3 regions of the Gottfriedia sp. NPDC057948 genome follow, and region 3 is predicted to be linked to each of the others. Evidence: riboswitches for the same ligand, from Rfam matches in the RefSeq annotation. Region 3 holds a riboswitch; each other region holds the start of a gene.
The links. Region 3 has a riboswitch for cobalamin ahead of metE (5-methyltetrahydropteroyltriglutamate--homocysteine S-methyltransferase). Riboswitches for the same ligand answer to the same signal wherever they lie in the genome.
Positions count from the first base shown of each region.

Region 1: it holds a riboswitch for cobalamin, as region 3 does, so the genes downstream of both, ACFVRR_RS10150 (ABC transporter substrate-binding protein) here and metE (5-methyltetrahydropteroyltriglutamate--homocysteine S-methyltransferase) in region 3, are expected to answer to the same signal.
Region 2: it holds a riboswitch for cobalamin, as region 3 does, so the genes downstream of both, ACFVRR_RS13615 ((2Fe-2S) ferredoxin domain-containing protein) here and metE (5-methyltetrahydropteroyltriglutamate--homocysteine S-methyltransferase) in region 3, are expected to answer to the same signal.

Region 1 is NZ_JBHVPN010000004.1:308,686-318,764, reverse strand. It holds gene ACFVRR_RS10160 (ABC transporter ATP-binding protein) at 1-452, opposite strand, end outside; gene ACFVRR_RS10155 (FecCD family ABC transporter permease) at 449-1,501, opposite strand; gene ACFVRR_RS10150 (ABC transporter substrate-binding protein) at 1,467-2,426, opposite strand; cobalamin riboswitch at 2,550-2,722, opposite strand; gene ACFVRR_RS10145 (ATP-binding protein) at 2,867-4,651, opposite strand; gene ACFVRR_RS10140 (response regulator transcription factor) at 4,651-5,370, opposite strand; gene ccsB (c-type cytochrome biogenesis protein CcsB) at 5,606-6,772, opposite strand; gene resB (cytochrome c biogenesis protein ResB) at 6,793-8,409, opposite strand; gene resA (thiol-disulfide oxidoreductase ResA) at 8,438-8,965, opposite strand; gene rluB (23S rRNA pseudouridine(2605) synthase RluB) at 9,247-9,975, opposite strand.
Region 2 is NZ_JBHVPN010000008.1:2,310-12,388, reverse strand. It holds gene ACFVRR_RS13660 (cobalt-precorrin 5A hydrolase) at 1-82, opposite strand, end outside; gene cobM (precorrin-4 C(11)-methyltransferase) at 88-855, opposite strand; gene cobI (precorrin-2 C(20)-methyltransferase) at 852-1,553, opposite strand; gene cbiE (precorrin-6y C5,15-methyltransferase (decarboxylating) subunit CbiE) at 1,556-2,761, opposite strand; gene ACFVRR_RS13640 (cobalt-precorrin-5B (C(1))-methyltransferase) at 2,748-3,851, opposite strand; gene ACFVRR_RS13635 (precorrin-8X methylmutase) at 3,855-4,502, opposite strand; gene cobK (precorrin-6A reductase) at 4,519-5,316, opposite strand; gene ACFVRR_RS13625 (sirohydrochlorin chelatase) at 5,313-6,224, opposite strand; gene cobJ (precorrin-3B C(17)-methyltransferase) at 6,287-7,912, opposite strand; gene ACFVRR_RS13615 ((2Fe-2S) ferredoxin domain-containing protein) at 7,966-8,349, opposite strand; cobalamin riboswitch at 8,476-8,658, opposite strand; cobalamin riboswitch at 8,836-9,022, opposite strand; gene ACFVRR_RS13610 (DUF2187 family protein) at 9,607-9,801, opposite strand.
Region 3 is NZ_JBHVPN010000001.1:793,770-803,848, forward strand. It holds gene brnQ (branched-chain amino acid transport system II carrier protein) at 1-549, shown strand, start outside; gene ACFVRR_RS03695 (amino acid permease) at 679-2,067, shown strand; cobalamin riboswitch at 2,336-2,534, shown strand; gene metE (5-methyltetrahydropteroyltriglutamate--homocysteine S-methyltransferase) at 2,682-4,970, shown strand; gene ACFVRR_RS03705 (acyl-CoA thioesterase) at 4,987-5,481, shown strand; gene abc-f (ribosomal protection-like ABC-F family protein) at 5,903-7,735, shown strand; gene ACFVRR_RS03715 (YitT family protein) at 7,849-8,667, opposite strand; gene exaC (acetaldehyde dehydrogenase ExaC) at 8,833-10,079, shown strand, end outside.

The DNA of each region.
Region 1 (10,079 bases), on a different contig from region 3:
GCAAGAAATACTCTTTGACGCTCACCACCACTAATTTCATTTATGAGGCTTTTTTCCATCTTCTTAGTACCAGTCATCATCATTGCATTATTGACTGCAGTTTCATCGATTGTGGACCAGCTAGGAAAAAAGGAAGACGAATGAGCAAGACGTCCAAGTTTAACTGTTTCTTTTACCTCATAAGAATATGTATAGGAATTTTGTTGTGATAAAACAGCAATCTTTTTTGCTATTTGTTTATTAGACATACTAGATACAAATTCTCCATCTAACATGACATTTCCTTTAGACGGTTTAAAAAGTCCACTAAGAATATTTAAAAACGTTGACTTTCCACTCCCATTTGGACCAATAATTCCTAGCCATTCTCCTTGATTAATAGAATAAGACAGTTCATCCAAATCAGTATGAATTCCATCATATGAATATGAGATATCTTGACATTTAATCATACTTTTCCCCTATTTCTTTTCAAAGATAGTAAAATTAATGCAAATATTGGAGCACCAATTAATGAAGTAATTACCCCGATTGGTAACTCTCTTGGGGCTAATACAACTCTTGATAATATGTCCGACCCGATTAAAAATATTGCGCCATTGATCATTGATAATGGAAGTAATTTTTTATGTAATGGCCCTACCAAAGTTCTAGTAAAATGCGGAACAACTAATCCCACAAATCCAATTGTTCCAGAAACAGCTACTGCTGCACCAGACAAAATACTACCAGTTAACAAAATTAAATAAGTGGATTTTTTTACATCAATTCCGATATGTTTTGCATTTGTGCTACCAAATGTCATCGCATCTAGCTGCCTATTTTGACTAAATAAAATTAAGAATGAAATGATTAAAAACGGTAATAAACTAAGAGAGTACTGAATGCCCCTCCCACCGATATTACCCATTAACCAGCCAATTACTGTACGTAATTCATTATTTGAAAACGTTATAAATAATGATAATAATGCAGAACAAAACGAACTTATTATAATGCCACCTAGTATGATTGTCTCTACATTAAGAGATGGATCTAGTTTTCGAACAAATAGTAATAATAAGATGAGTGTTCCAAATCCAAATAATATACTAACAACTGGCAAAGTAAAATAAGTTACAAAAGGTAAGCTTATTTGAAAAAATAAAACAACCACCGCTCCTACAGAGGCACCTGAAGAGACACCTAATGTAAAAGGATCAGCTAATGGATTTTTAAGTATTCCTTGAAATGCAACACCTGCCAACGAAAGGCTAGCACCGACTAATCCAGCTAACATTACCCTTGGCACTCGTATATTCATGACAATTGTTTGAATATCAGCTGGAACATAATCAGTTTTAAATAGAGCATCTGAAAAGCTAGAAATAATAGAAGAAAAGGGAATCGATGTAGACCCAATCGAAACCCCTAAAATAAATAAAAAAATTAATAAGATAATTGGAATTAAAAAGATTAAATATGTATTATTTATAAAGCTCTGGGTAAACCGCCTTTGCAATTGCTTCGACTCCCTCTGCAAGTCTTGGACCAGGTCTAGATGTTGTATCTGAATTAACATCATATACACGGTGATTTTTAATTGCGTTTACTGTTTGCCAGTTTTTTCTAGCCATTACAGTTTTTTCTAAATTTGGAACATAATATCCATAAGTAGTTAAAATCACATCAGGATTCGCTTTAATAGCTGATTCCTCACTATACTTAACCCAACCTTTTTCACTTTCAGCAACGTTTTTAGCATGAACAATCGAAAGCATTTCATCTAAGAACGTACCTTTACCTGCTGTATATATTTCTGGTGGTCCTGATATTTCAAGCCAAACCTTTGGATTTGTATTTGCTTTAGCTGTTTTTTTGCTAATTTCATCTAATTTTGTTTTCATACCAGTTACTACTTTTTTCGATTGCTCAGTTTTTCCCGTTATTTCTCCAACTTGTTGAATTGTATCATACACGTCTTTAATAGTTGCAGCATTTTTTACAACAAAAACATTGATCCCCGCTTGTTTGATCTGTTCTAAACCGTCAGCAGAAATTCCTAAACTTGATTCATGCGCTAAAACTAAATCTGGCTTTAATGAAATAATTTTTTCAACATTATAAGTCATATCGGCATTATTTCCGCCAACTTTATCAATTGATTTTACTTCTTTTGGATAATTGTCAAAATCCGTTACCCCTACTACATCCTTGCCATCACCAATAGAAAACAAGATTTCAGTATTACTTGGAATAAGTGATACGATTCTTTTAGGTGCCTCTTTAAAGCTAACTTCTTTGTTCGTTGCATCTTTTACAGTCATTGGAAAAGTTGCTTGTTCACTCTTACTTACATTCGATTTTTTTTGTGTCGTATCATTATTACAACCAAATAATCCTAAACACAATAACATAATGATAAAACTTGATAAAAACTTCTTCATTTAAATCCTCCTAATATTTTGGAAAGCATAAAAAAAACCCATTCATTTTGAACGGGGCTGAAACAACATATAAATACAAGAATTCTTGCAACTGCTGCTTCAAATTCTTACTCCCCGAAGAATTGAACAAGGATGAATTTAGCAGGTCTACTGACTTTGTTTCAACCTACTCCGACCTTCCCATTCTTAAAGAACAGTGGCTATTCGTTTCGTCCACATTACAGTTGCGGGGACAGTTCTGGATTATACCAGATTCCCTTTTAAGCAATACTTGCACTAAACTCATCAATATTTCATTAATTCAATCGTAAGATAAATTTGGTAAGAATTCAATTATTTTCTTTATATGTTTATTATTTTACTTATTTTTTTGTTTTTTGCGTGTTTAGCAGTGATATCTTCTGTAAACTTAAAAGTAATATGTTTTATATGAAACAAGATTACTCTACATCTTTTTCGTTCATTCGTAAATTATGCGGTATTTTAACTTTAAATGTCGTTCCCTGTCCTACTTCACTATAGACCTGAATCGATCCACCATGTGCTGTTACAATATTTTTAACGATTGATAAACCTAAACCCGTGCCACTTCTACCTCTTGTACGAGCTTTATCCGCTTTATAAAAACGTTCAAATACAAAAGGTAAATCTTCTTTTGAAATCCCTGCACCTGAATCAATAAAATTAAATGTAGTTGATCTTTCATTTTGATTTACTGAAACAATTATTCTTCCATTTTCATTTGTATGTCTTATTGCATTATCAATTAAATTTGTAAAAACCTGTTCCATCCGATCCTCATCTATGTAGATATTTAAATGCGGAATGTTGTCGATTTCTCCAAATAGTTTAATATTTTTTTCCTTTGATAAACCTTTAAACTTGCGTAAAATCCGATCTACAAATTGTACTAGAGGAACGAAGTCTCTATTTAGTTCAGTAAATCCGTTCTCCATTCTTGCTAAATCTAACAAATCATTTACTAATCGACCCATTCTAAGTGACTCATCATAGATGATTTGTGACAATTCTTGCATCTCTTCCTTGGATTCTGCTACACCATCAACAATCGCTTCGCTATAACCTTGTAATAAGGAAATAGGCGTTCGAAGTTCATGAGAAACATGCGCTATAAAATCTTTTCTCATCTTTTCTAAACGTCTTTGTTCTGTAACATCCCGAATCACCGCTACAACGCCTCTTATATTTGTTTGATTATAAAGAGGCGACATTAAAACTTGCCAATTGCCTTGATCGAAATTTAGTTCTATAAATTGCTTTTTCTCACTTTCGACAACTAATACAAATAAATCTAATAGTTCCTTCGTTAAAACAAGTGAAGAAGGTTCTTCAAATTGATCATCATTAAGCATTTTCAAAAAACGTTCAGCTGGTGGATTCGATGTCACGATTTGACCTTCTTTATCAATCGAAATTACACCATCTACCATACTTGTAATAATATTAGAAACTTTCTCCTTCTCTTGTTTTAATGCATTCATATTAAAATTTAATTGTTTACTCATCTTGTTAAATGAATACGCAAGTTCTCCAATTTCATCACTTGAATGGATTGGTACTTTCACATTAAAATTCCCTGAAGTCATACTACTTACAACTTCTTTCATCTTTCTAAGAGGAGCTGTAATTTTAGAAGAAAGAAAAAATGAGAAAAATGTTGTTAATACGATCCCAATCGATGCCGCGAGCAAGACAAAATTAGTCGTTTGGTGAATCATCACTTTTACAGGTTGTAATGTTTGGTATATAAATACAGCTCCATTTTTTGAGTTTGTATGTAATGGAGCACCTACAACTAATTTTTCTCTCTCACTATTTTCACCATAAACAAGTCTTTTACTGACCTCTTTATGATCAGTTAACGTTTTATTTAAGATTTCATCATTTTTAATTTCTTTAAATGGTAGCTCCTGTATTCCATATGTATTATTTGAATACCATGGCTCTTGACCGTCAATAGAAATGATTACTCTTGAATATCTACTAACAATATTATTTGATAAATACTCAATATCGGAGAGTGGTTGACCATTTTCTATTAACTGTGCAATTTTTGTGGCATCATCCTTCATATTTTGTACTTGAAGGTCAATATAAAATTTTTCAAAAAATCCTATTAAGACAAAGGTCAAGAATGATAATACAAGAGAGACTAGTAAGATAATTGTCAGCCAAAGCTTTCCAACTAAACTTCTTACGATCATTACTCCTGACCTACTTCAAATTTATAACCGACACCCCAAACAGTGACGATCATTTTCGCAGCATCCTCAGAGCTTTTACTCAGTTTTTCTCGGAGACGTTTAACATGTGTGTCTACTGTACGTAAATCTCCGAAAAAATCATATTGCCAAACTGATTTTAATAATGTTTCACGATCAAATACTTTGTCAGGTGCCTTAGCTAAAAACAACAGTAGTTCGTATTCTTTTGGCGTTAAACTGATCTCTTCCCCTTCAACAATTACTTTATGCGCGTCATTATCAATCGTTAGATGCGGAAACACAACGATATCCTTCGCTGAAGAATTGTCTGAAGTAAATACTGGTACAGGGGAAGAACGTCTTAATAGAGCTTTAACTCGAAGAACGACTTCACGCGGACTAAATGGTTTTACGATATAATCATCTGTCCCTACTTCAAAACCTTGAACACGGTTTGTTTCTTCCCCTTTTGCCGTTAACATGATCACAGGAGTTGTTTTTGTTTTTCGTAATTCCCTACAAACTTCAATTCCATCAATTTTAGGCATCATCAAATCTAATACGATTAAGGAATATTCATTCTTCAATGCTAAATTTAAAGCATCCTCGCCGTTTTCAGCCTCATCAATACTATAACCATCACGTTCCAAATACATTTTTAATAATCGTCTAATACGATCTTCATCATCTGCTATTAATATTTTTATATTTTGATCCATAATTTCGACCCCCTCTTCATAATTCTACATAATAAAAATTGTATATTCTAGTATAATTTGTGAACATTTTTACATAATTCTTAGAAATTATTATTTCCATAAAATAGTGAAAAAAAACTAGGAAGTATGTGTACCATTTCTAGTGAACCAAATTTTAATTCATGTAGATCGAAAATATAAATTAGAAAAAAAGCCCTATAAAGGAAAGTTTATCCTTTACAGGGCTTTTTATTAATTACGCATAAGAGTGTAAGCCTGCAATGATTAAGTTAACAGCAATTAAGTTAAACATAATAATCGCAAATCCTAGTACGGCTAACCAAGCAGACTTTTCACCTTGCCAATTTCGTTTGAAACGCAGATGTAAGAATACTGCATAGAATAACCATGTTATTAATGCCCAATCTTCTTTTGGGTCCCAGCTCCAAAACTTTGTCCAAGCAATTTGAGCCCAAATCATAGCAAAGATTAGTCCGCCAAGTGTAAATACCGGAAAGCCAATTGCTACAGCACGGTATCCGATTTCATCTAATAATTCACTATCTACTTTTTGTACAAAAGGCTGTAAAAATGCACCAATTCGTTTTCTTAAAATTAAACGGATGATTGCATATAAAGCTGCTCCGGCAAAAACTGACCAAATTACAGTGTTCAATTTTTTAGCATTAACCATAGCTGGCATTTCAGCAAGGGCTTCAAATCGATCTTTTGTAGTCAATTCACCTTTATGTGGACCAACAAGTGATGGAAGATTATAGACCATTTCTTCTTGTACTTTATCTTTATTAATCCAATTATATTTTGCTTCGTATCCAGATGCAGTAAATGCTGTTGAAATAACAACGAAACCAACAACAGTTACTAAGAAATATAAAACTGCTTCTAGCCAAAATGTTTTCTTTGTTGATACTTTTTGATCAATATTTTTAATTAAATAAATTAGTCCTGTTATAAAACTAATTGCTAAAATAGCTTCCCCTAAAGCTGCTGTCGTTACATGGATATGTAACCAGTAGCTTTTTAAAGATGGAACTAATGGTTTGATTTCATGTGGAAATACTGATGCATAAGCAATGATGATTATTGACAATGGTAATGCGAATAATCCAATTATATTTAAACGATACATAAAATAAATCATGATAAACGCAAAAATTAACATCATGCCAAAGAATGTAATAAATTCAAATAGATTACTTACAGGTGCATGCCCAGCTGCAATCCATCTTAAAATAAAATAAGTAATTTGAGACAAGAATCCAATTAATGTAACTGTAATTCCAATTGTACCCCATCTATTTGGACCATTATCATTTGTTTTCAAAGAGCCACCAAAAAAGAAAGTAGCTACAATATAACAAATAAACGCGATAAATAAAAAATTACTACTTAGCTCGTACATATTTTCCCCCTAGTTAAACACTATTCATTAGCTTGTTGATCAATCGGCAATTCTATTTTTGTGTCTTTAAACACTTTCTTTAATTCCATCTTTAAACCATAATAGTTTTTATTTGTAAATGCCGCAACCCAAACTTCCCCATCTTGATTTTGGATCCAAACACGTCGGTGATACCAATACATCCCTTGAATTACACCGATCATAAAGATTGCTCCTCCAAGTCCAAGTAACCAAAGAGTTAAATCTTTACGTACTGTTAAACCTGTTGAATCTTTTGTTTCAATACCTGCAAATGACATTTTATATTTGTTTTCACCATTTGGTTCAATATTTTGTTTGATCGCAACGAATGCTACTTCACCTTTTGGTGTTTTTGGAGTAGTCATTTTAAATACAAACGCTGGATTGTTCGGTTTTCTCGTTTTTGTATCAGGTTGACCATCAGAGTTAAAATAGAAATCAGGAAAATAATTTTTAAGTTCTACTTTATATCCATTTTTCAAGTCATATACTTCTTTAGGATTTTGTAAATCTACTGTTATTGGCCCTAATTTTTCACCTGTTTGTTTATTTTGTAATGTAAATAAAAATGCACTAAATTCACCAATTCGATAATCTACTTGATATAGAGCGAAGTTTTGGAACTTTAGAGGTTCATTAACTTTAATACTATAATCTTTTACTTTTTTAAGTTTTGGATCTTCTCCTGGTATTAAATTTCCTTCGCGTTTATACAACGTCACATCAGCTTGATAGTTTTTAGGAATCTTATCATTTCCAAAGCGCTCAATCGCTTTTTTATAAACTTTACCCTCTTTATCTTTATCATACGTTTCCATATGGAAATCATTTAATTTAATATAATAGTTTTGGTTTGTACCTACGACAGGTTTTAATTCGCCTTCTTGAACCCAAAGAGCTTTATCCATATACATACCTGGTACATATCTCATCATTACCCCAATAAGGAACATAATTAACCCTATATGGTTTACATATGGACCCCAACGAGAGAAACGTCCTTTTTCCGCTAAGATATTGCCGTTTTCTTCACGAATTTTATAACCTCTTTTACGCAAGTTAACTTTAGCTTTTTCTATTTCGTCTGGAATCTGTTCAACTCTACTAATTCCAAACATTTTTTGTCTTTTTAAAAAGTTTGGATGTCTAGTAACAGTTTGTTTGTTTAGAGCTTTATAGAGTGGTAAAATTCGATCTAAACTACAGATTACTAGTGATATCCCAATCGATGCAACAAGTAACATGAACCACCAAGAGTTAAACGTATTATCCAAACCAATTGCATCGTATATTTTACCAAAGATTCCATATTCATCTTGATAATACGTTGCAGGATTCGCAGTAGGCGGTAGTAACTCTCTTTGCGGAAAAATAGTACCTAATGCTGATGCTACTAGCGTAATTAGAATGATTACAACAGCTACTTTTACAGATGAAAAAAACGTCCATATTTTATCTATATAAGTTTGATTATTAACGATTGATCTTCTAGCAGTCCCTTCATAGCGCATATCAAGTAATTCGGTTGCTTTTTCATCTTGAGGTTTACCACATGACTCACATATTATAGTACCTACATGATTAAGATGACCACATTCACATTTAAAAGTCTCCATTTTATTTCCCCTTACTAATGTACACTCATCATTTTGGTAATATTTCTTTAATATAACTTTCAAAAGAATTCGGTGTCATTTGACCAGTTACGATTCTCTTTATTGTCCCATCCGGACTTACAAAAAACGTAGTTGGTAAAGGGTTAACACCATATATATTTAAAACCTCTTGATCTTTATCTATTCCGACTGGAAAATTAAGTTTATAATCGCTTACAAATCTTTTTACTGAAAATTTCGATTCATCTGCGTTCATTGCAAGTAACTCGATCCCTTTTCCTTTATATTTCGAATAGATTTCATTCATAAAAGGCATTTCTCGCTTACATGGCTCACACCAAGTACCCCAAAAATTAACAATTACGCCTTTTCCTTTTTCACCTGAAAGAGTATAGCTTTTACCAGTATTCAGCTCCGTCATAGCAAAGTTTGGTGCTTTACTTCCTTTAGTAATAACTTCATCTTTCTTAAAAAAATTTATGTAAAAAGTATAACCAATTGCACAAACCAAAACTAATAAGATAATTGTTCGAATTAACGTTCTATTTTTCTTCATATATACAGTTCCTCCCATATGATAGAATATCATTATTTCCTATTCTTGAATAGAAATTTGATACGTTTCAAAAAAGACTAAATTTTCAATCTTTTATCCAAAAATATTCAATGTTTCAAGCAAAGAAAAAACTCGGTATTTACCGAGTCGTAGTGGAAATAATAGGGTATCAGACTGAATTAAAACACAGTTTCTAAAAATGTTAACCGGATTATAAATAAGTACGATTAATAAGTAGGGTAACTAAATAAGAAAACAGTGATCAATAGTCTGACTTATCATTAGCGTGGCTTTGCTGTAGCCATTGCTCTTAGTTTTTTCACTTCATGAGGTGATAGTTCTCTTGCATCACCAGGAGTTAATCCAGTCAAATCTAAAAACGCATATCGTTCACGTTTTAACTTCATAACAGGTGTACCAATCGCCTCAAGCATTCTCTTAACTTGACGGTTTCTACCTTCATGAATGATCAGTCTTATAATTGCAGTATTTTTGCCTTTATCAAGTGAAATCATTTTAACTTGAGCTGGGGCAGTTTTCCCATCCTCAAGTACAATTCCTCTTTCTAATTTGCGTAACTGCTCTTTAGTTGGAATCCCTTTTACTTTTGCAATATATTCTTTATCTATTTCATATTTTGGATGTTGAAGTAGATTTGAAAATTCTCCATCATTTGTTAATAGAATGATACCTGATGTATCAAAATCCAATCTACCAATTGGATAAATACGTTGTTTAATCATTGGAAAAAAGTCCGTTACAACTTTTCTATCTTTATCATCTGAAACACTTGAAATCACACCTGATGGTTTATATAAAAGGAAGTAAACTGGTTCCTCTTTATCAATCGGAATCTCTCCCACTTCAACACGATCGTTACCACTTACTTTTACACCTAACTCAGTAACAACCTGACCATTTACCTTCACTTTTCCTTCTTTAATTAACTCTTCTGCTTTACGACGAGAAGCAATTCCCGCTCTAGCAATAACTTTTTGTAATCTTTCCATTCGATCATTTCACCTCTTCAACCATCATACAGATTTATACAATTGAAAACAAGTGGCAGCTACAAGGTTTTTTGTGAATAAAGTGCGTTAAACACCAAATCTAA
Region 2 (10,079 bases), on a different contig from region 3:
CCCCATGCTTTGTAATGGCGACAACCGCATAGTCCCCCTTTTGCTGGATGACCGCCCTTTGCGCTTCTTGGAGCTCGATCATTACGACTACACCCCCCTGCGGAATCCGTGTGTAAACGTTTTGTCATACAGCTTGGAACGATAATCTTGTTCGTGGATGTTTTCATCCAGCGCCCATCCTGCTAAAATCATCGCTTGTTTACGAATTCCGTTTATCCGCATATCCTCGTCTAATCGTTCCAGTGTGGTCCGGACAATTTTTTGATCTGGCCATGACGCTTTATAAACAACCGCAACAGGAGTGTCCTTGCTCCATCCTACCCCGGTCAATTCCTTGACAAGTTTCTTCGTTAACGTCGCACTTAAGAAAAGTGCAATCGTGCAATGATGTTTTGCTAAATCAGCCAGCTTTTCAAATTCTGGCACAGGTGTCCTACCCTCGGCTCTTGTCAGGATCACGGTTTGGGTTAAATCAGGAATCGTCAGCTCAGCTTGAGCGGCCGCGGCCGCCGCAAACACAGAGCTCACACCTGGAACAATCTCTATTTCGATTCCTTTCTTTTTTAACAAGACGATTTGTTCCATAATCGCCCCATAGACAGCCGGATCGCCCGTATGTACACGAACAACCTTTTTCCCTTGTAGGATTCGGTCAGCCATGACGTCAACCATTTCTTCTAAGTGCATCCCGGCGGTTTTCAATATTTCGGCGGAAGGTTTTGCTTTTGCAATTAAGTCTTCGTTTACAAGAGAATCCGCATATAGAATAACATCTGCTTCCTGAAGATGCTGAAGACCTTTTACCGTGATTAAATCAGGATCGCCCGGTCCGGCACCAATGATATAAAGCTTCATTTTCTCACCACCATTAATGTTAAATATTCAAGCTCCGCTCCTTCGAGCTCATCTGCCCTCCAAATAATTTCTTCATTCGATGTTACCTTTGTGACGACTGAAGCCTTGTCAAGCAAATCTAAATCACGTAATACTTCTAGCATTAAATCAATCACTTTCGCTACTTTTATAAAAATGACACAATCATTGTCTTGAATGACTTTTTTCATGGTTTCATAGTCATCCCGTGCTGGAACAATCGCCACATGCTCATCTCCATCTGCCAATGGAATTCCCAGCCTAGAAGCCGCCCCATTGATGGACGAAATCCCCGGAACAACTTCAATCGGAACTTGCGGATACTTCTCCTGCATCAAACGCATCATATGAATAAACGTGCTGTATAAAAGAGGGTCCCCTTCAGTTACAAAAGCGACATCCTTTCCCTCCTGCAGCTTTGCCCATACATTTTCCACAGTTTCCGTCCATTTTCTTTCCAATGTGGCTGGATCCTTTGTCATCGGAAAGACAAGGCCCAGCATTTCTTTTTCGTTCGGCTGAAAATAGACATCAATGATTCGATGGGCATAACTTTTGCTGCCCTTTTGTTTTTTCGGATAAGCAATCACTGGTGATTCCTTTAATTTACGAAACGCCTTAACGGTAATGAGCTCTGGATCCCCCGGGCCAACCCCAAGGCCGTATAATGTACCTAACATGTTTATTCCCCTTCCTTGCGCCATGCTTCGATTATGTAAATCGGATTTAATGCATCAAATCTTGTCAAATTCAATATGGGCTTACTTCTGGATATTTGAGCTAGAGTAATGTTCGTCTCATATCCCCGCTCTTTAAACACAAGCATCGCTTCTGAAAGATTTTCAATTGTGACGGCATTTAAGACAATGCGTCCACACGCTTTCAAGCGGCTACAGCAAATATCCAAAATGTCTTCCATCCCACCTGCCGTCCCGCCAATAAAAACCGCATCCGGATCCGGGAAGGTTTCTAGTCCCTCTGGTGCTTTCCCATGGACGAGTGTTGCATCCACACGAAACTTTGCTAAATTTTGCTTACAGTTTTCTAAGTCGCCATCGTTCTTTTCGATGGCAAACACTTGTCCTTCCCTGGCGATTTTCGCAGCCTCAATCGCAACAGAACCTGTGCATGTCCCAATATCCCAAACTGTGCTATCTTCTTTTAACCTTAGGCCACTAATGCTTAGTGTCCTAATTTCCTTTTTTGTAATTAAGCCCTTATCTGGTTTACGCTGTAAAAATTCCGAATCGTCAATGCCAATCGGCCAATGTGGGCTTTCCCCCTTTTTCTTAAGAATTACTACATTGAGCGGTGAAAACTCTTCATCCTTCATTTCAGAAAGGGTAAACCAGCGGCATCGTTCCTTGTCACTGCCAAGGTTCTCGCCCACAAACGCCTCATATTCAGTCATGCCAAAGGAAAGCAAATACTGAGCGATTTTATTTGGGGAATTTTCTGTGTCGGTTAAGATTGCGACTGTTTTTTTTCCATCCACTCGCTGTGCCAACCCTTTTATACTCCTGCCGTGAACACTAGTAAAATAAGCATCCTGCCATCTTTCTTTCATTCTGGCAAAAGCAAGCTGGATTGAACTTATATATGGATAAATATCCAAATCGATTTTAGAAGATAAATAGCTTCCAATTCCATAGAACATCGGGTCTCCTGAAGCTAGAATCACTACGTTTCTAGTCTCCGTCTGCAACCGTTCCACTAGAGAATAAAGCCCGCCTTCAATCGGCATTTTTTCGCCGGCGAATTCAGAAAAAAAAGCAAGCTGTCTTTTTCCTCCTATTAATAGGTCACTTTCATTAATCCACTTTTCGTACATCGGGAGTAGGCTGACTTTCCCTTCGTCCCCAATGCCGATCATTTTAATTGATGCCACTCTTACGCACCGCCTTTCCTAACAATTGACCCTTCATGGTATATAGTGTCGTATCTATGTCGATCCCACCATCGACTTCCTTTAACGCAGCGTCGCAGCAATAGTCGCTAAGCATTTCGAAAAAGGATAAGTGGCCCTGTGCTGTCATCAAATCACCAACCAGTGATGCTGTATTGGCAGTTCGAATTTCCTCGACCAGGGTAGTATCAGCACCAGTACGGCTTGCCACCTCAGCTAAAAAATCAAAATCTATCGGGGCACTTTTTGAGTGGACCATCATGATCCCCATAGCCACTTTTGAGAATTTCCCCATCATGCCGACCATCGAAACTCTCTTTACCTCTTGCTTTTTGCATTGTTTAAGGGTAAACCCGACAAAGTCACCCATTTCGATAAAAGCTTCTTCAGGCAGCTCGGGGAATTGCTTCATGGCATTTTTCTCGCTCCGTCCGCCTGTTGTAATGACAACGTGCTCGCAGCCACTTGCCCGGGCAACACTAATAGCCTGGATGATACTGGCTTTATAAGCGGCTGTGGAAAAAGGAACGACAATCCCACGGGTTCCGAGAATAGAAATCCCGCCAATGATTCCTAAGCGTCCATTGAGTGTTTTTTTAGCGATTTCTTCACCAGCTGGTACGGAAATGACAATTTTAATTCCTCTTGTAATCCCGAATTCTTTTAATACCCCTTCGGCTGTCTCGTGGATCATCCTGCGAGGAACGGGGTTAATCGCGGCCTCGCCGACAGGAACGGGCAAGCCGTCCTTTGTAACGCGGCCAACTCCAATTCCACCATCAAGCACAATGCCTGGTTCATCGAGCCATGACACAGTGGAAACAATCAAGGCCCCATGGGTGGCATCTGGGTCATCCCCCGCGTCTTTTATCGTACTGGCGGTAGCCATTTGTTCCGTTACTTCACAGCTTTCTACATGGAAGGTTGCAAACCGCTTAACGGGCAAGTATATCGTTGATTCTGTTTGCGGTTCACCGGTAATTAATGCTGTCAACGCTGCTTTGGTGGTTGCTGTTGCACAAGCCCCAGTCGTATATCCTTCCCGCAGCTTTCCTTTTGGTACTTCCTGCATGGGTTATCCCCGTTCAGCCATAATGGAAATGGCATTTAATGCAGCAACGGTCACTGTACTGCCACCTTTCCGGCCAATATTGGTGATGAATGGGATATCGAGCTTAGCTAGTTCTTCTTTTGACTCAGCCGCAGAAACAAACCCAACAGGCAATCCAATGACAAGACCAGGTTTTACTTCTCCTTCTTTAATCAGGCGGATAAGTTCGAGTAAGGCGGTTGGGGCATTCCCAATGGCAAAAATACCGCCATCTGCTTCTTTAATCGCCTTCCGCATCGAAATAATCGCCCTTGTTGTATTCAGCCGTTTGGCTTCCTGGATGACATCTGGGTCGGAAATATAGACTTTAATTTCTCCTCCGAATTTTTGAATTCGTGCTTTATTTGCCCCACTTTGAATCATTTGAACATCTGCAACTACCATTTTCCCGCTCCGAATCGCCCGAATACCGGACTGAATTGCGTCAGGATGGAAGAGGACGCTTTGCCCAAGTTCAAAATCAGCGGATGCATGGATGATACGCTGGACAACTGGATACTGATCCTCAGTAAAAGGGTGCTCCCCAATTTCTTCATTAATCATTTCAAAACTTCTACCTTCAATCTGTTCCGGTTGGACGGTTAACGGTTTAAATTCAGTACGAAAATCCATTTATCTCACTCCTGTATTAAAATGATTGTTCTGTTGTGACAATTGGTGTGGAACCAATCTTTTTATGTAATTCTGTGATGACATCGATAAAATTAGCATAGACGGTACCATAATTCAGTTTTGGGCGGCCAATAAGGATAACCTCAATCCCCAGTTCCTTGGCTGCTTCCACCTTTTCATCGACCGATCCGACTTTCCCACTCTCTTTAGTCACCATTAAGGTGACGCCATATTGCTTATATAGGGCTTTGTCGAACTCTTTTGAAAATGGGCCCTGGATCGCAATAATATTTTTCTGTGGCAGCCCAAGTTGCTCACATTTTTCCATATTATCCATACGAGGCAGCATCCTGGCGATCAAGCGAATGTCCGGGTTACCTAATAGTTTTTCTGTGAAAATTTTAAGCGTCTTGCTGCCTGTTGTCAGCATCACCACGCCTTTATTGGCCATTGCAAGCTCCGCAGCTTCCTCGTAGCTTTCGACGACTTTCATTTTGTCATATTGGAAATTTTGTGACTCCCGTTCATATCGAATATAGTGGATTCCCGCTTTTTCGGACGCCTTGATAGCGTTTTTCGAAGCTTCTTCCGCAAACGGATGACTGGCATCGACAACCGCTAGAATACCTTTTGTGTGAATCAACTCCACCATGTCCTCATCCGTTAATCTGCCTACTTGTACACATATACCTGACTCCCTTAATTCAACCGCTGCATTTTCTGTGACTACTGAGGCCAGAAGATCGAAGCCTTCCTTTTTTATTTCTAAAGTAAGGGCTCTTGCATCACTTGTACCAGCTAATACGAAAATCATCCTCTATCTCCAGCCTTTTGCACCGCATGTTTGTGATCATGGTCATGATGTTCATGGTTATGGCCGTGATGATGATCGTGGTCATGATGGTGGTGGTGATCGATATGTTCCATCACATTAAGACGGTATTGGCAGGTATCACAGTTCATCTTCACTTCATCACGAAGGGCTTCTTCCACCCGATCGATTAAAATTGTCTGTAATTTTGGATGATAACCAAAATAGTCAGCCAACTTAATTTCAACCGCGGAATATTGATTTTGAATAGGTACCATCATATCTTCTAACCGTTTAATCAGGATGCCAGTGAATAGAAAGTAAGGCAGGATTACTACTTTTTTTGCTCCAAGCTTAATACAGCGCTCAATCCCTTCGTTAACTAAAGGATTGGTCACCCCCATAAAAGCAGGTTCGACGATTTTATAGTTTGTTTTTTCCCATAGTAATCTAGCAATTTTATATAAATCACTATTCGCATCAGGGTCGCTTCCGCCACGTCCTAACAAAAGGACAGCCGTATCGTCTTCGATGGTTTCTACATTCTCGCCAATTTCCATTAATCTAGTTTTTAGAATTTCAAATGTTTCCTCATGAACACCAATTGGTCGGCCATAAGTAAATTGAACAAACGGATATTTATTCTTTGCCTCATCAATAGCTGCTGGAATATGAATTTTGGAGTGTCCTGCCTGTAAGAGCATGATCGGAATCAAGACAACATGGTCGGCCCCTTTCTCCACACATAGATCGATGCCTTGATTCACTGTTGGTTGTTCAAATTCTAAAAAACACGTCTCGAGCAGGAAAGAATCTTCCCAAGTCTTTCTCATCTCACGGATGAACTCTCGAACCTGCTGATTTCCTTCTTGATCTCTACTTCCATGCCCCACAAATAAAATTGCTCTCAAAATATTTCCTCCCCTTTGTTTGTAAATGCCTTACCTGCCAATTATCGCTAGACTTCTCTCCTTTATTCCCCGCAAACAGCTGCTTCGATTTTAAGATTTGGTGTGATATCCTGGTACACAAAACCTTGAACTTCTTTGACCCGTTTAAAAAATTTATAGAAACGTTCATTTGGATACGCTTTTTGTTGGTACTCTTGAACAATTCCCTCTATGACCCCGACAATTTTTTCCGGTGCGATTCCTTCAGCTACGATTTGGCCATTATGGGCGGTTCTTCCAGCTGTCTTGGCTCCTAAAAACAAATCAAACGCTCCTTTACGGTAGACAATGCCAATATCTTCTTTTACGGCTCCATAACATGCCATGCCGCAGCCATTCACACCAAGTTTCAGTTCTTTTGGGAGTTCCATGCCGCCAAGCCTTACTTGTAGCTCATCGGCATAAGGGATAGAATCCTTCTTTTCTCCGTCACAAAAATCACAGGCTTTTACGGTTAATACGTCGCCAACAGGAGCAATTAAAAAGTTGGCTGCAGTTAGTTTTTCAATAATCTCATCAGGCTTAGAGGTTAAAATTTGCAGCTTCATAAAATGGTCTTGTGTGTATTCCATGACTCCTTCTTCTCCGATAATTTCGGAAAGAATGACCATCTGATGCGCGGTAAATTTTTTATTGGCGACACCAGGGCTGACCGCTACCTCAAAAATAGATTGAAAGTCTTGCTTCACAATTAAACCTTGGGTTTGTCCATAGGTCTCACCTAGGATCATTTGCAAGGCTTCCTCAGCCAACTCTCTTGGCGACTCTTTCACAGAGGTTGGGGTGACTAGTTTCTTGTTTACCGGCATACCATCTTCCATTTGCTCCAGTGCCCATGGTTCGGCTTCCTTTTGCAGACGCTGATGCGGTTTCAAAGGTTGAATTGCCTGATTTAATGTATACTTCCGCTGATAACCGCGCGGGGTGATCATCAATTCATCGTAGAAAAATGTTGATGAGTTGCCAATTAAAACGGTGGTTAACATGCCAATTTCATGATCTAACATCTCTTGTAAATTGGTTAAGACGATCTTTTGACTATCACGGAAGGCGCTCTTTACCAATCCTACAGGGGTGTCTGGCGAGCGATATTTTAATAGAATTTTTTGTGCTTCCATGATCTGCCGTGTTCTTCTCCCGCTTTTTGGATTGTATAGGGCAATCACAAAATCAGCTTGAGCGGCCGCTTCGATTCGTTGCTCGATCAAGCTCCAAGGTGTTAAATGGTCACTTAAGCTAATCGTACAGGCATCATGCATGACCGGCGCGCCTAATAAAGCAGCACAGGAGTTGATGGCAGAAATGCCAGGGACCACCTCCACTTTTACCCCTGAGTCTTTTTTCCAGCCTTTTTCAATTAGCACTTCGTAAACAAGTCCTGCCATTCCATATACACCGGCATCACCGCTCGAAATGACAGCTACCGTGTAACCGAGCTCAGCTTGTTTCACAGCCTCCTGCGCACGGCTCACTTCTTCTGTCATTCCTGTGCTGATGATTTGCTTTCCAGCTATTAATCCCTTGATTAAATCCACGTAGGTTTTGTAGCCGATAATGATATCACTTTCTTGGATGGCTTCCTTTGCCCGTCCGGTAATATGTTTTTCATCACCTGGGCCAAAACCAATAACCAATAATTTACCTTTCACACTATTACGCCACCTTCCACAATTTCAAACTAGAATCCAGCTACTATCCGCTGTTAAATCTTTTCTTTAACCGCTTTTTGTATTCCTTCGATGCATTCCGACCCTTCTGGATGTATGAATCCAGCTTCGGAATATTGATAGATCGAATGCTCCTGAAGGCAATGACCTTCAGCCAGATGACGCTTTACAATCGTAGTTCCCACTTCTGGGGTTACGTTTTTATACCAAGTCCCTGAAGGATAGACGATGGCAACAGGTGCATCCTTACATCTCCCGTTGCATCTCGTTCTTGTAGTATGTATGATTGAATCTAAGCTTAAATTGGTGATTTCATTCCGTATTGCTTGTGTCGCTTCCTCCCCACCCTTTCTCATACAGCTGCTGCCGTTACAAATGAGGACATGATGTTTCGTCCCTTGTAAATTCCAAGTAGTCATGTAACATACTCCCTTTCGTTTTTTCATAAAAAAAGCACCCCTATGGACATAGGGGTGCAGAATAAATACACACAAAAAAATAGCGATGTAAGTTCAGCACTTCTACCTATGTTCCCGTAGGTTGATTGAAGCTATTAGGTAAAGGCAGGTCTCCTGACTTAGGTTCATCATTCTATTGCGTCTTCCCAAATTCCTTCAGTGACATCTGCAATGAACTCCCCTTACAGTGGCGGGTACCGTGACGGATTTAAACCGTACTTCCCTTTTAAGCACTAATTTTCATAGTGCACCAATCCTAATCTATTCAATTTTTAAAAAGACTTGTTTCTTCTAGAGGCATAATATAGGCATAAAAAATGATTTAGAATCATTAAAACGAAAAAATCCGTTCAACAAAAGTTGAACGGATAAAACGCCAGCACAAAGAAAGTTAAAAAATAATCCTTTTTGTCCAAACGTTTCATCTTCTCAACACCCGAAGAAATCGAAACTTTAAAAGCTAAGACAGGTCTCCTGACTTGTGTATCTTCCTACTTTAGACCCTTCCCGTAACGTCCATATAAACGTTTCAGTGGTTTGTCTATTTCGTCCACACTTACAGTTGCGGGGACAGTTCTGGTAATGCTCCAGATTCCCTATTAAGCCCTAAGGCATCTTAACTAATTGTTAACAAATTAGTATTTAATTTATTAGATAATATTATTCTAGTCTATCAGATTTAATATTTCAAGAGTTTTTAAACTACTTTAAGGAAAACGCTACCCTCCAATAACTTCATCTTGGTTAAGTAATTGAATGTAATATAGAAATAGCAGAAATTAAATATCGACATTTCTTTTTTTAAAACTTTTTGTTATTAAGGACAAGTAAAAAGTGAACTCTTCGTGTGGTTTTCTTGTAAACTTGTCCGTGAAATTGTCCGCACTTTTATTTATTTTTAATTCTATAAAAAAGGAAATAAAAAAAACCTTGAAATTACAAGGTTTTTTTATTATATTTTTTCGACTAAAACAGCCGTTCCATGAGCGACTATTTCATTGTTACTCTATTACATCTTATCAACCCAATACATTTTCACATCACAAATCCTATCGGATCTGTCCCGAGTACTGGCCCCACCTACGCCAAATACGATGATAGCCACACATGCCATCCAACCTACTATTTAGTATAACAGAAAACGCTTACATTTTCAATATTTAGAATATTCGTTAAAAATATTTTAATAACTCAAGAATAACTGACTTTTCTTTCCCTTCAGATACCATCAATCACTTTGTAATTTTTATGTGATACAACTGTTCTGTTTCCTTCAAACACCAATTCCGTTTTATTATCGATTATATTTACAATAACTGTATTTTCATTGACCTTTTCAACAATCCCTTTAATTTCATTCTTAAATAAGACATGTTCCCCTATTTCAGCTATCTTTTTTGCCTTGAATTTCATCTTCTTCTCCCCAATCATCATCTTTATTTTTCTTAGTTTTACTTCATTGTTATATTTTGATTTTTCTTATTCACAATTGAAAACGTCTTCATCAATATGTAGATGAACATTAATTCGTACCAAGTTAGCTAGATCCTTTATGAGTAATACGACTAAATTCTTTTTCTAATTCTAACTTATACAAATAACCTAGTGGACATTTTTTTATCCGTTTCATACAATGATGAAAGATTAAGAAGTAATGATTTTAATTACTTTTTCTTTCAAACTACTTTTTT
Region 3 (10,079 bases):
TTAGCGAAAGTTTCAGACTATTATTTTGGTTCTTATGGGGCAATATTATTAGGTTTAATGATTACAGTGGCATGTTTGACTACGAGTGTAGGTCTAATCACTGCTTGTTCTACTTTTTTTCATGAATTGTTTCCAGCCATTTCTTACAAAAAAATTGCGATCATTATGACTGTATTTAGTACACTTATAGCTAATATAGGGTTAACTCAGTTAATTAAAGTTTCAATTCCTGTATTAATGACACTATACCCTATCGCTATATCTTTAATTTTCTTAACATTCTTACACTATACATTTAAAGGTAGGTCAGAAGTGTATCAAGGTAGTTTGATCTTAACTTTTATTGTCAGCCTTTTTGATGGGTTAAACTCAGCTGGAATACAAATTGAAGTAATTCATCATTTCTTCACTAAGTACCTCCCGTTGTATAGTTTAGGTTTAGGTTGGATATTTCCAGCTATTATTGGTGGTTTTATTGGTTATTTTATTAGTATTTTACGAAAGAAAAATAAGGAAAATATTCCAAGTTCAATTCGAAAGATCAGTTAATGATAGGAAAATAAAGAAGCTTTATAACTGTAAATATTCTAAAGTAAGTTAGTAATGGTTTTAGGGGAGAAGTTTTTAAGGTTGATTCAAAAAGTGACAATTGTTTCATCAGGAAGGGGAGGAAATAGAATGGCACAAAAGGAATTGAAAAAAGGATTGAAAGCGCGCCATATTCAGATGATTGCTTTAGGCGGTACAATCGGTGTAGGTTTATTTATGGGTTCAACGAGTACCATTCATTGGACAGGCCCATCAGTAATGCTTGCTTATGCAATTTCGGGGATATTTATCTTCTTCATTATGCGTGCAATGGGGGAAATGTTATACCTAGAGCCAAGTACTGGTTCATTTGCGACATTTGGCCATAAATATATACACCCTTTAGCAGGGTATATGACTGCTTGGAGTAACTGGTTCCAGTGGGTTATTGTTGGAATGTCAGAAATTATAGCAGTTGGGGCATATATGAAGTACTGGTTTCCAGACTTACCTGCTTGGATACCAGGAATTATTGCAATTGTGATTCTTGGTGCAGCAAATTTAATTTCGGTTAAATCATTTGGTGAATTTGAATTTTGGTTTGCAATGATTAAAGTCGTTACGATTTTATTGATGATTGTTGCAGGATTTGGTCTTATTTTCTTTGGTCTTGGAAACGGTGGAAATGCGATTGGTATATCTAACCTTTGGAAAAATGGCGGCTTCTTTACAGGTGGTTGGTCAGGTTTCTTCTTTGCACTTTCACTAGTTGTTGGAGCTTATCAAGGCGTTGAATTAATCGGTATTACAGCTGGAGAAGCAGAAAATCCGAAAAAAACATTAAAAGATGCGATTCAAAGTCTTATTTGGCGTATTTTAATTTTCTATATTGGTGCTATTTTTGTAATTGTAACAGTTTTCCCTTGGGATCAACTAAATTCGATTGGTAGCCCGTTTGTTGTAACTTTTGCAAAATTTGGTATTACAGCTGCAGCTGGAATTATTAACTTTGTCGTAATCACTGCTGCATTGTCTGGTTGTAACAGTGGTATTTATAGTGCAGGTCGCATGCTTTATACATTAGGTATAAATGGACAAGCACCAAAATATTTTACAAAAGTCTCAAATAACGGAGTGCCTTTATTCGGTACGTTCGGTGTACTAATTGGTTTAGTAATTGGTGTTATTTTAAATTTTATTGCACCAAAAAACTTATTCGTGTATGTATACAGTGCAAGTGTACTTCCTGGGATGATCCCGTGGTTTGTCATCTTAATTAGTCATATTCGTTTCAGAAAAGTAAAAGGAGATGAAATTAAAAATCATCCTTTTAAAATGCCTTTTGCACCATTTACTAACTACTTAACATTAGCCTATTTAGTTATGGTATTGATCGGTATGTGGTTTAATGATGACACACGTATCTCACTTATTGTAGGGATTATTTTCTTGGCAATCCTTGTCGTTTGTTTCTATGCTTTTGGTATCGGAAAACGTGTACCATTAGATGCTCAATCAGATGAAGAAATAGCTAATTAATACATTACTTAGTTTGATGGTAAGATGTTTCTTTGAACATAGCTATTCAATAAAAAAATAAATTTTATAAACAATCAATGCGTTCGTATGATAAGATCAAACAGTAATGAAACTGGATGAGATTAATATACGAACGCATTTTTTAATTTCTTGAATTACTAAATCAACAGCATTTATTTAATCCAAAATAAAAATTTTTTTTAAATAGTTCGGAAAATAAAAAATAAATATTTTGACTATTTTTGCATTTTATGACAAAATGATGAAAACTAAATAGTAGGGAATAGGTGTAAATGAAGTTCAAAGTTTGAAATCATTTACTTAAAAGGGAAGTTTGGTTTAATTCCAACACGGTCCCGCCACTGTAATAGAGGAGTAAATATGAAGATGCCACTTATTAAAATAGGGAAGGCTTTTATTTACAAAGATTCTTAAGTCAGGAGACCTGCCTATTCTAACGACGCTGTTTGACCTACGAGAGATAGGGAGGTGCCTTATGGAAAGAAAGCTTAAGTTAACGTATTCTAATTATTTATGTTTTCCAACTTAAAGGCATTTTTGTCTCTTATGAGATAAAAATGCTTTTTTATTTTAGTTAAAAGGAGAGGGTAAAAGTGGTACACATAAGTAATCTAGGATATCCGAGAATTGGTGAAAATCGTGAATGGAAAAAAACGTTAGAAAGCTTTTGGCAAAAGAAAATGAATCAAGAAGAATTTGAGAAGGAAATGAAATCACTAAGATTAAGCTCAATAAAAAAACAGTACGATTTAGGTGTGGAGCTAGTCCCTGTAAATGATTTTACGTTTTATGATCATGTACTAGATTTTGCCACTATGTTTGGCTGGATTCCTAGTCGATTTGGTGAAATTAATGATAGACCAAGTCTAGATACGTATTTTGCATTAGCAAGAGGAAGTAAAAACATTGTAGCTTGTGAAATGACGAAATGGTTTAATACAAACTATCACTATATCGTTCCTGAATATCAAAAAGAAAAGCAATCTAAATTACTATTCAATAAGCCTTTAGAAGCATACAAAGAGGCATTCATTGAGCTTGGTATAAAAACGAAACCTGTCATTCTAGGAATCTATTCATTTGTACAGTTAGCAAAAGGTTACCAGGAAGAAGAAAAACGAAACATAATAAATAATCTAGTAAGCCTTTATATACAAATGCTTAAAGAGCTAGAAAGTGAAGGTGTTGAGTGGGTACAAATTGATGAACCATGTTTTGTGTTAGAAGAATCAAGCGAAGATATTCGTTTTATGAAAGAAGTATATGATCAAATCGCAAAAGCTGTACCTACATTATCAATCATGCTTCAAACTTACTTTGAAGCAGTTGAACAATATAAAGAACTAATTTCATTCCCAGTAGAAGGCATTGGTCTTGATTTTGTTCACGGTAAAGATGGAAATTTAGAGTCGATCCTGAAGTACGGATTTCCAAATGACAAGGTATTAGGCGTAGGAATACTTAATGGGCGTAATATTTGGAGAAATGATTTAAATGATTCCATTGATTTTTTAAATTCTCTTAAAAAAGAAATAAGTCCAAAAGATTGGTGGATTCAACCGTCTTGTAGTTTGCTTCACGTACCAGTTACAAAAATTGAAGAGAAATTATTAAATGAAACATTGTTCGAGGCATTATCGTTTGCCGATGAAAAATTAGAAGAGCTAGTTATACTAAAAAGTTTATTTATAAACAAAGCGAGAATGTTTGAAAATGAAGTTAAATATGCAAGTAATTGTTTAGTAAATTTAAAACAGCTTAGCAAAAAAAATCATTCAACTAGTAATGAATTGGAATCCATTAATGAAGAAGATTTTAGAAGACCAGTACCATTCCATTTAAGATATCCATTACAAAATAAAGTAATGAATTTACCGATTTTACCAACGACTACAATTGGAAGTTTCCCTCAAACGAAGGAAATTAAACAAATAAGACAGCAATGGCGCAAAGGAAGAATTGATGATTCAGAATATATGAATCAAATTAAATTGAAAATTAAAGAATGGGTTGAACTTCAAGAAAATATTGATATGGATGTATTGGTACATGGTGAGTATGAGCGTACGGATATGGTTGAATATTTTGGTGAGAAACTAGAGGGATTTGCATTTACGAAAAAAGCATGGGTTCAATCTTATGGATCACGCTGTGTTAAACCGCCAATTATTTTTAGTAAAGTTGAATTTACAAAGCCCATTACTGTAAATGAAACTGAGTATGCACAAAGCTTAACAGCAAAACCAGTCAAAGGGATGTTGACAGGTCCAGTAACAATATTAAATTGGTCATTTGTTCGTGAGGATCGAACAAGAGAGGAAATAGCAAATGAAATTGCATTAGCTTTACGTAAAGAAGTAAATGCACTTGAAGCTGCTGGCATTTCAATTATTCAAGTTGATGAACCTGCAATTCGAGAAGGTTTACCTTTGAAGCAAAAAGATGGGGCTCAATATTTACATTGGGTAACGAGAGCATTTCGTTTAGCTACATCAAGCGTCCGAAATGAAACGCAAATACATACTCATATGTGCTATAGCAATTTTAGCGATATTATGGACACAATTATTGATTTAGATGCAGATGTTATTTCAATTGAACATGCAAGAAGTCATCAAGAATTTTCTACTTATTTAGCTGAGTCCCCTTACCCATTTGGAATTGGTTTAGGCGTGTATGATATTCATAGTCCGAGGGTACCGTCGGTTGAGGAAATGGAAGAAAATATTATTAGTTCTTTAAAAGTATGTGATGCAAATAGATTTTGGGTTAATCCAGACTGTGGTTTAAAGACGCGTAATGAAACTGAGGTAATAGATGCCTTATCAAATATGGTAAAATCTGCGAAAAAAGTTCGAGAAAAATATTATTCAATTATTTAATGATAGGGTGAAATCGATGAATGGTAGATATGTAAAAGAATCCAAAGTATTTGATAGTAGTAGAATATTTCCAACTGATTTAAATAACCATGGTACATTATTCGGAGGAAAAATGCTTGCCGCAATGGACTTAATTGCATCCATTTCAGCTACAAAGCATTCAAGAATGGAATGTGTAACCGCATCGATGGATTCAGTAGAATTTTTATGTCCAGTTCGTGAAAGTGACTGTATATATTATGAATCGTTCGTGATCTTAACAGGCTCAAGCTCAATGGAAGTATTCGTTCGAGCTACTGCCGAAGACCTACTTTCAGCTGAAAAAAGGGTTGCAGCAACATGTTTTGTAACATTTGTTGCACTAAAAGATGGAAAACCACATAAAGTAGTAGAGGTAATTCCAGAAACTGAGGAAGAAATTAAATTACAGCAATTAGCATTTAAACGTTTAGAAAGTCGCCAATTAAGAAAGAAATTGAGTAAGGAATTGGCATTAATTTGGAAAGAATAAAAAGAAAGCATTGAAAACATACTAAAATTAAGCTAAGATTAAATTAATATTTTTAAGGAGGCATCAAATTTAGACACTATGTACAATATCCGATAACTTTTTAAGCTAATGAATTTTATAGCAAAAAAGTACTCTGCCTGAAATCAGAGAAATTGGATAACTATGTCTATTTATGAGCCTATACTAATATTAAATTAATCCATTGTCTTAAATGCATGGTTTATTTACTATTATATTTCATTTGAAATATATTCTAACGTATATATATTTTTATATATACATGGCTTATTAAATCACATCCAATTTACACACAGGCAGATACTGCTTGTGTGTTTTTTATTTTCTCTCTTAAAAAATACTTTCGAAAACAGATTGTATTTTTAAGTAGAGTGATTTTTTAAAATCGGATGGAGTGAAGTATATGTTTATTATAAAAGCATCGAATATAGAAATAGAATTAAATGGGAAAACAATTTTTAAAAATGGAAACTTAGACATAAAACAAAATGAAAGGGTAGCATTAATTGGTGAAAATGGAGTTGGAAAGTCAACCTTTATTAATGCCCTTTTAGGTAATATTCCATTGAAAAAAGGAATGCTGCAAATTCACTATTCAAAAGATGAAATTGGATGGCTTTTAACAGATGAAGAGAATCAGGAAAACCTGTCAGCTAGGGAAGTGATTGAATCATTTGATCAAGAGCGATATTTCATCAAAAAGAATATAGAAAAGTATTTACTTGATTTGTCTAATGAAGAAAATCTTGCTAACTATAACGAGAGTTTAAGTAAATATTTAGAATTAGATGGCTATGATTGGGAAACAAAAATAGATCAAGTTTTGAAGAAATTTCAATTACCGCAAGAGTTATGGAATATCCCATTCAGTCATTTAAGTGGTGGACAAAAAACAAAAGTTAAATTAGCAAAAGTAATGATGAAGCAACCAAAGCTATTAATTTTAGATGAACCAACAAATCATTTGGACACTGAGTCAATCCAATGGTTAACGGAATGGTTACAAAATTTTAAAGGTAGTGTCCTTTTTATTTCTCATGAACGACAATTCATTGATGATGTTGCGACTGTTACAGTTGAATTAAGTGAAAGTGGTACAGTTAAGTATAATGGTGGCTATTCAACATACAAAATACAAAAAGAACATGAGCGAAAAACTCAGCAAGCACAATATGAAAAACAAGAAGCGGAAAAGAAAAAGCTTATTGAAACAATTAATCAATATAAACAATGGTTTACAAGCTCTCATAATGCTGCTAGTGAACGTGATCCTTTTGCTAAGAAACAAGCAGCAAAAAACGCATTAAGATTTAAATCAAAAGAAAAGGATTTAGATCGATTAGAGAAAAGAAAAGTAGAAAAACCAAAAGAAGTTAAAACAATTTCAGCGAGCTTTGAAAATGATTCGTTTTCAGCTAAACAAATGATTACATTTGAAAAAGTTGATTTTTCATATGATGAAAAATCGTTATTTAACCAAGTAGATTTTATTTTAAATAGAGAAGATCGATTAGCTGTAATCGGAAAAAATGGTTCTGGAAAATCTACATTTTTAAAATTATTAACAGGATTAACGATTCCTAATAATGGTGCTGTAAGACATAATCCTCAATTAAAAATAGGTTATTTTATGCAAGAGCTTGAAGCGTTAAATGAGGATTCAACAATTTTAAATGAAATTTTATCACTTCCAAATATGACTGAAACAGAGGCAAGAACAATTTTAGCATGTTTCCTTTTTAGAAGAGAGGATGTTTACAAGAATATTGCTCAACTAAGTATGGGTGAGAAATGTAGAGTTGCTTTCGTAAAATTATACTTTTCTGATTCTAATTTACTAGTGCTTGATGAGCCAACAAACTATTTAGATATACACACTAGAGAAAGAATTGAGGAAGCATTAGCTGCATACCCTGGAGCAGTAGTTGTAGTGTCACATGATCCATATTTACTAAAAAAGGTCTCAAATCGTGTAATTCATATTGAAAATGGAAATCTTTATGAATTCAAAGGATCTTTTGCAGATTGGAACGGAAGACAGAACATCTCAAACGATCAGCAAGCTTTATTAAATGAACGAATTAAATTACAACTAGAAATAGCTGCAATGAATGCAGAAGAAAAAGATACGGATGAAGAAAAGAAAGCTCAGATTTCAAAAATCGTCAAACTACAAAAGGAACTTGATGGAATAAATGAAAGTTTATTGACAGAGAGAAGGGAGAAAAAAGGGTAAGAGCATAAGAACTTAATAAAAAAAGTGCAGGGAAAATAAAAAACAAATCACTTAAGTTGGAATACTTATCGTGATTTGTTTTTTATCATATTTTCCGAGTTTTACTTAACTATTTATCCCGCCTTTAGTACATCATTTACATCATGTATAACGACAAATGCTTTTGGATCAATTGTGTGAATTATTTTTTTTAGTTCAAATAGTTCTTTATTATTAAGAATAATATATAAGGACTCTTTTCTTAGACCAGAGAAATGGCCTTTTGCAGGATAAATTGTTACGCCTCGATTCATTTCATTTGATACGATTTGTGCAATTTCATTTGCTTGATCGGAAATAATCGTAATCGCTTTTTTAGGATTTAATCCTTCCATAATAAAATCCAAAACTTTAATACCGATATAAATAGAAATTACAGTATATAATGTTTTCTCAAAGCCGATTACAAAATAACCACCTAAAACGACAATTAGATCAAATAATAGTAAAGATTTACTAATACTCCACCCAAAGGATTGATGTACCATTTGAGCAAGAACCGTAGAACCACCTGTTGTACCACCAGCACGAAAGACAATTCCTAACCCCAGGCCAATTAAAACACCAGCAAAAATAGTACCTAATAAAGTTTCGCTAGTTGGTACGCCGTAACCGTCCGTAATTCGTAAGAAAAATGAAATCGATACGATGGAAATAACTGTATAAATTATTAGTTGTTTCTTTAAATATTTATATCCAATTATTAACAAGGAAGCATTTAAAACAAAATATACGACATCAGGTGACCAGTTAAATAGATAATAAGTTATCATCGTAATGCCGGTAAAACCACCCTCAGCTAATTTATTCGGTATTGCAAAGAAATTAACACCGACTGCAAAAATAGCTGATCCAACAAGGAGATATAAAATATCTACGAAGTTTTTACGCACAGTTACCCCTCATTTTCTAACAGATTTTTTTCACTTCTATCATTCTACCTAATAATGAGTTTTGAATCAAAAAATTTCTATTAAACAAATTATCTATTATTAGTCATAGTTAGATACACGCTTACATAGGTTTATAAAGAGACAAGCTATTAAGGGGGAATCATTATGGTATTTGCTACACCTGGAAAATCTGGTTCATTAATTACGTTTAAAAATCGTTATGACAATTTTATTGGTGGGGAATGGGTAAGACCAGTAAGAGAACAGTATTTTGGAAATGTATCGCCTGTAACTGGACAAGTCTTTTGTGAGGTGGCTAGATCGACTTCAGAAGATATTGAAAAAGCACTTGATGCAGCACATGGTGCAAAAGGTAAATGGGGGAGAATGTCTGTAACTGAGAGGGCAAATATTTTACATAAGATTGCTGATCGTATGGAAGCAAATAAAGAATATCTTGCTGTCGCTGAAACTTGGGAAAATGGTAAACCTGTTCGTGAAACTTTAGCAGCAGATATTCCTTTAGCAATAGACCATTTCCGTTATTTTGCTGGATGTATCAGGTCGCAAGAAGGATCACTCGGTGAACTTGATGGTGATACAGTGGCATATCATTATAAAGAGCCATTAGGGGTTGTCGGTCAGATTATTCCATGGAACTTTCCAATATTAATGGCTGTATGGAAGCTTGCACCAGCCCTTGCTGCAGGGAATTGTGTTGTTCTAAAACCTGCTGAGCAAACGCCAACTTCAGTGTTAGTTTTAATGGAACTCATTCAAGATTTATTGCCACCTGGAGTTGTTAACGTTGTAAACGGATTTGGACTGGAAGCAGGTAAACCATTAGCTTCAAGTGATCGAATTGCAAAAATTGCATTCACTGGTGAAACTTCAACTGGGCGACTAATTATGGAATATGCTTCAAAGAATTTAATTCCTGTTACATTAGAATTAGGTGGTAAATCTCCTAATATATTCTTTGAAGATGTAGTAGACAATGAAGAGTTTTTTGATAAAGCACTTGAAGGCTTTACGATGTTTGCTTTAAATCAGGGCGAAGTATGTACATGTCCTTCAAGAGCGCTTATTCATGAATCAATTTATGAGGAATTTATGGATAAAGCAGTAAAACGTGTTAAAGCGATTAAACAAGGAAATCCATTGGATCCTCAAACAATGATCGGTTCTCAAGCTTCGCACGAGCAATTGAATAAGATTTTATCTTATTTTGAAATTGGAAAGAATGAAGGTGCAGAAGTTTTAGTTGGTGGTAGTCGGAATGTTCTTGATGGAGAATTGAAAGATGGTTTTTATGTAAACCCTACTATTTTTAAAGGGAACAATAAAATGAGAGTATTCCAGGAAGAAATTTTTGGTCCTGTTGTTTCGGTTACTACATTTAAAACAAAAGA